Regions from separate parts of the Paenibacillus sp. J31R122 genome, predicted to be linked through region 2. Evidence: predicted binding sites of a transcription regulator. Region 2 holds the regulator's gene; the other holds the start of a gene.
What was found. The regulator Rex, encoded in region 2, represses fermentation and respiration genes when NADH is low (regulators of the CRP and FNR family bind a similar motif). The targets are predictions, from matches to a motif close to TTGTGAAATATTTCACAA.

Region 1 (3,218 bases), on a different contig from region 2:
GCGCTTTCTTTCAGTGTGTTCGAGCGGCCAGACATCTATTTTCTATCCCTTTGGGTGGTCGTGGCAGCCACTTCTGCGATGGGTTATATGTTCATGGCTTCCAGGGGGATTGCTAATCTCTTTCAGCAGCAGAGCGATCATCGCAAGGCAGTGCCTTATACAGCGGCACTAGTTTTTATAATTGCACTGTTCATTCACTCTCCGCTCTTAAAGGATACTCTGGATAAAATGATATCGATCGCAAATTATGTGTTTATATTTGGGATCCCATTTGTGCTATTGATGATTTCCGTTCTGTTCAAAGTAAAGGGAGCTAGGGGGAGAACGAAGTGAGAACGGGGTTAATCTTATTCGCAACCTTCTCCATGGTAGCAATTCTATCGGGCTGTTGGGACCAGCAAATGCTGAAGGAAACTAGAATTGTAAATATCGTCGGCTTTGATTTGGATCCGGAAGGGAAGCTTCAGGTTACCTCTTCGGTAATCGATGTCAGCGGTTCGCAATCCGGAAGGAAGGATATTGATGAAATCCACACGGCGACAGGAAATATATCCAGACATTTGCGGGATATACTTGATCGTGAGGTGTCCGGTGTATATTCGGCTTCCAAGCTCCGTGTCATTCTAATTGGAGAGGCTTTGGCGAGACAAGGTATTTATCCGTATCTCGATGTATTATACCGTGATCCCAGAAGTGCTTTGAATGCGAATATTGCTGTCGTAGAGGGTACAGCTCATGATGTCATCCGTACAACAAAAACAGGAACTAAACTTTTGGGCGAGCATTTTTACAAGCTAATCCAAAGTACGGAGCGTAGAACGGTAGTTCCGGCGGTTAACGTTCAACTCATCTGTCCGATCATGCTGGATCAAGGTGATGATTTCGCTGTCCCCTATATTTCTAAAAATAAGACGCCTTCGATTTACGGGATAGCTTTATATAATGGCGATAAAATGACAGACAAATTAAAATCTGAAGATTCATTGTTGTACCTGTTAATGAACGATAAATTAGCCAAGACCGCTAGCTTGACGCTTAAAATAAATGCGGAGGAAAATCGGGACCCAGAAAATTATATAGCAATAGACATTCAAAAATTAAAACGGAAGTTGAAAGTAAACGTCCAAAACAACCGAAACATTAAAGTGACGCTCAATTTGAAATTAAAAGTAACTGTAATTGAATACGCTAAGGATCATTTGAATGATAAGCGAAACTTGGATCGGTTGGATAAGAAGCTATCGGAAGAATTGACGAGAAGAGCGCAAGAGATTACGCAGAAAATGCTGTCGGCCAATCATGACGGGTTTGGGATCGGTCGAAAAGTAATGGCTTACTATCCGAATACATGGAAAAGGCTGCATTGGAAAGAGGATTACCCGAGGGTGGAGTTTATTCCTAAAGTGACGGTTGAGATAGTTAACCACGGAATAATGTACTAAATATATGCTCTCACCGGAACGCAAAAGACCCATAGAATGGGTCTTTTTGAGAAGTGTATGAAGGGAATTGACATCCAGAATGTATGGTTACATCCTAGACGTTTATTTAATAGCCGCCGCCGAAACGCATGCAACTACAAGCGATAATCACCAACAAAATGAAAAGCACCAGAATAGTACCAAGGTTTGTAAAAGCACCACCTACATTACCAGACATTTTTATAGCACCTCCTTACGTGTTGAGTACTCTATAATTTATGCATGAGCTTAACGGTCTGACTGTGTGTTTGTTATACAAGCAAATATACAGTGAGAATAGCCCATCCTATTTAAAAATAATGTGATTTTATTCACATATAAATATGTTCTAGGATGCTACACTTATTTTGCAAAGCAAAGCAGAGAAGGAGGCATTCTAACATGCAAGAACAAAAAAAAGAGAAACTAATAGTGATTGGTAACGGTATGGCTGGGATAAGTACAGTTGAGCAAATTCTGAAATTAAGTGATTCGTTTAATATTACGGTATTCGGTAGTGAACCACATCCTAACTATAATCGTATTATGCTTTCATATGTTCTGGAAGGTAGCAAGACGGTCGATGATATTGTCTTGAACGACTGGAACTGGTATAAAGACAATCGAATTACGCTGCATACGACAACGACGGTGACACATATTGATGCGGGAAGTAAGCAAGTGACTACAGACAATGGGATGACGGAATCTTACGATAAGATTATTATTGCTACAGGATCTAACCCGTTTATTCTACCGATTCCTGGTAGCGATAAAGAAGGCGTAGTAGGTTTTAGAGATATTAGCGACTGCAACCAAATGATTGATGCTGCTCAGAAATATAATAAGGCTGCGGTAATTGGTGGTGGACTGTTAGGGTTAGAAGCTGCTAAAGGACTCGTGAATTTGGGCATGGATGTCACGGTGGTCCATTTGATGGAAGATATTATGGAACGTCAACTGGATCACAGCGCTTCGTCAATGTTACAAGCGGAATTGGAACGTCAAGGCATTAAATTCGCTATGGGAAAACAAACCACTGAACTTATTGGGGGGGATAGGGTAAGTGGATTACGTTTCAGCGACGGTAGTGTATTAGAAGCGGAGCTTGTTGTGATGGCGGTGGGTATTAAACCAAACATAGCACTCGCCATGGCTAGTGGTATGGAAGTAGGAAGAGGTATTGTTGTAGATGATTATATGCGTACTTCATTTGAAGGTGTATATTCTGTCGGTGAGTGTACGCAGCATCGGGGAGTATGTTACGGGCTCGTAGCCCCGTTATTTGAACAAGGACATGTGCTCGCAAAGCATATTTGCGGAGTAGACACATTACCATATGAAGGTTCTATTGTAGCAACAAAACTTAAAATTTCTGGTATCGACGTATTCTCAGCAGGTGAGTTTGTTGAGGGACCGGAGCACACTGTGATTGCTGCTAAAGATGAGTGGAAAAGTACCTATAAGAAAGTTCTTCTACATGACAATATCATTGTCGGAGCTGTCTTATTCGGAGATGTAACGGAGTCTTCTAATCTGCAAAAGTTAATTAAGCAACATTCCGAAATGACAGATGATGTTTATAATACAGTCATGGGTTCAGGATGCTGTGGTGGTGGAGCTAAGAAAAAATCTTCTGTAGAAACAATGTCTGATGATGAGATTGTTTGTGGATGTAATGGGGTAACTAAGAAAACAATTATCGATGTTATTACGGATCAGGGTTTAACGACGGTAGATGAAATTAAAGCTTGTACT
Region 2 (3,218 bases):
TTGAAGGAAAAGTGAATACGAAGGATCTTGTATCCCCGATTGAAGATACGGTAACTGCTGCGCAAATGGTCGTGTGGCTGGGCGAGACGGAAACGGGAGATCAGGAGGAGCTTAATTTTGGAAATAAGGGCGCGGAGTTTTGGTCGACTGTTGCAAGTGATACAGATTCGTGTCTTAACCGTGCATGTCCTTGGTTCAAACGATGCTTTTATCACCGCGCAAAAAATGAAGCTAATATAGCTGATGTATGTATAACTAATCATTCGATGTTGTTCACAGATATTCAAGCCGATCATAGGCTGCTGCCATCCTATACTCATCTCGTTATTGACGAGGCTCATCATGTCGAGGAGGTTGCAGGCAAGCACCTAGGCATGCAAATCAATTACTTCTCACTGACGCAAGCTGTTCTGCGATTGTATAAGGATAGCCGTTCTGGCCTTCTGCCGGCACTCCGGCAGAAGCTTCTTAACGAAGATGACCATCACAGCACAGCATGGATAGAAACTATCGATACTGTCATTCCCATTTTCCAAGAAGCTAAGGAGCATTGGGATAAGCTGTTTGAAATGTTCTATAGCTTTACTTCGACCACCTCTGACGGCGGTTCAGATAACGGTCAATCGGTTTGTCGCTTGAAAAATAGCGAGCTGCCTCCAAGCTGGGAGGATGCTGTTTCAGTCGAAGCTAACATACATACGGAGCTAAACCGTGTCGTTCGCACCGTTGAAAAAATGATAACAGATATTAAAGAGCGCGTAGATGATATGTCTATTCAAGCTGTTATCACTGATTTAAACGGCGCAACTCGTGATTTGACTCGGGTTAAAGATGAATTGCGCATCTTTATTAAATTAGAGCAGCCTGATTCTGTATTTTGGATCGAGGCAAGTCACGCGTATCGGTTTCGTTCTGTGCAGCTGTATGGCGTTCCAGTCGATGTAAGCACACAGCTGCAAAAGTATTTTTTTGACGTAAAGGAAAGCATTGTACTAACATCAGCTACATTATCTGTGCAGAAGTCTTTTCAATATGCGGCAGAGCAGCTAGGGCTGGTCGGATATGAGGAGCAGGGCAGGTTAAAAACGGTTCAGCTGTCATCACCATTTAATTACAGAGAGCAAGCGTTAGTTGTTATTCCGCGTAATTTTCCGGTGTTGAAGGGTTCTGGAGTAGATGCCGCTTATTTAGAGATGCTTGTGAAGTCATTGGCTGATTCCGCGAAAGAAACGAGAGGCAGAATGCTAGTGCTCTTTACTTCTTACCGGATGCTTAAACAAGTTTATGATCCGCTTAAGGAGCACTTAAATGAGTCGGGAATACAGGTGCTTGGACAAGGGATTGACAGTGGCAATCGCACTAAGCTGACGAGACGATTCCGCCAACAGCCAGAGTCTGTGCTGCTTGGAACGAGCAGCTTCTGGGAAGGTGTTGACATTCCAGGCGAGGCCTTGATTTGTTTGGCAATTGTTCGATTGCCATTTCAGCCTCCAAACCATCCGCTTGCTGAGGCAAAAGCTGAAATGCTATTACGTCAAAAGCAAAACCCGTTTATGAAGCTTTCGATTCCTCAAGCGGTCATTCGTTTCAAGCAAGGCTTCGGTCGGCTCGTTCGAACTGCGCAAGACAAAGGAATTGTTATCATATACGATACAAGGGTTATTGATACGTATTATGGAAAGCACTTCTTATATTCGCTGCCAAGTCCTAAAATTGAAACGATGCATGCCGATCAAATGGTACTGAGAATGAGAGAGTGGCTGTCTGAATCAAGGGTGGAGGAGGAGAAATGATGAAGCAGACTAAAATATCGGAAGCAGTTGTAAGAAGACTTCCCATTTACCTCCAAGTATTAAATGAGATGTTTGCGCGTGAGATTCAAACGGTCTCCTCGCAGGAGTTAGGTATCAAGCTTGATTTAAACCCTGCTCAAATTCGCAAGGACTTAGCTTATTTCGGAGAGTTTGGACGAAAGGGCATCGGTTATGACGTCGTTTATTTGATTGAGAAAATTCGTCAAATATTAAAGGTCGATCAGACAATCAAAGTTGCTTTGGTCGGTGCGGGCAACTTGGGGCACGCATTGTGTAATTACAATAAATACTCCAAGGATAATATGCAAATTACTGCGGTATTTGACGATCATCCAAGTAAAATTGGTTCTAAAATTAATAATTTGAATGTACTGCCCATGAGTGAGCTTGCGAAGACGGTTGCTGAGCAAAAAATACGTATCGGTATTATTTCAGTTCCTGCATTAGAAGCGCAAAATGTTGCCAATCAGTTCGTAGAAGCAGGTGTGGAGGGAATTCTCAATTTCGCTCCAGCTATTCTTCGTGTGCCCGATGAGATACGTATTCATAATGCCGACTTCACGAAGGAATTGTTAAGCTTAGCTTATTATTTAGTTAGAAAAGGAGATAAACAAGATGAGTCAGATTTGGATTGAAAACGGATTGTTTGTAACGATGGATGATGCTCAGCCAACTATTCAGGGACATATGGTTGTAACGGATGATCGTATTACATACATCGGGGCAGAACCGCCGCAGCAGCTGGCTAGCGATGTTCAAAAGGTTGATGGCCGTCGATTAGCGTTCATGCCTGGTTTAATCAATACACACGGCCATGCGGCTATGACCTTGCTCCGTGGATATTCGGATGACCAGAACCTTCAGGTATGGTTAGAACAAAAGATGTGGCCGATGGAAGCCAAATATGTTGATCAAGATACGCGTGCCGGCAGCGCTCTCGCTATTGTCGAAATGCTGCGCAGCGGAACAACAGCATTTGTTGATATGTATGATCGAATGGAACAGGTTGCGCAAATGGTTGAGCAATCGGGAATTCGTGGCTGCTTGACTCGTGGAGTAATTGGTTTATGTCCGGAAGATGTGCAAGCTGCGAAGCTTGCAGAAGCTATTTCATTCGCACGTGAGTGGAATGGCAAGGCGGACGGCCGCATAACGACGATGATTTCTCCGCACGCGCCATACACTTGTCCGCCGGATTATATTGAGAAATTTGTACAAGCAGCACATGATTATAATTTGCCGCTTCATACACATATGTCTGAGACGATTGCCGAAGTAGAGCAAAATGTACGCGAATACGGCTTGCGTCCGGTTGAGCATTTAGATCGTCATGGGTTTTTCACTCGTCCTGCCTTGGTGGCTCATGCGGTTCATTTAAATGATGCTGAGATTGAGCTGCTGGCA

Region 1: nirB (nitrite reductase large subunit NirB) is a predicted target of Rex. The motif match lies at 1,781-1,798, and genes of this name have one in related genera.

What each region holds. Positions count from the first base shown of each region.
Region 1 is NZ_JBWDNM010000002.1:684,362-687,579, reverse strand. It holds gene AC0YN7_RS06290 (GerAB/ArcD/ProY family transporter) at 1-333, shown strand, start outside; gene AC0YN7_RS06285 (Ger(x)C family spore germination protein) at 330-1,442, shown strand; gene yjcZ (sporulation protein YjcZ) at 1,549-1,659, opposite strand; gene nirB (nitrite reductase large subunit NirB) at 1,863-3,218, shown strand, end outside.
Region 2 is NZ_JBWDNM010000007.1:243,995-247,212, forward strand. It holds gene dinG (ATP-dependent DNA helicase DinG) at 1-1,793, shown strand, start outside; gene AC0YN7_RS14075 (redox-sensing transcriptional repressor Rex) at 1,793-2,449, shown strand; gene AC0YN7_RS14080 (amidohydrolase) at 2,430-3,218, shown strand, end outside.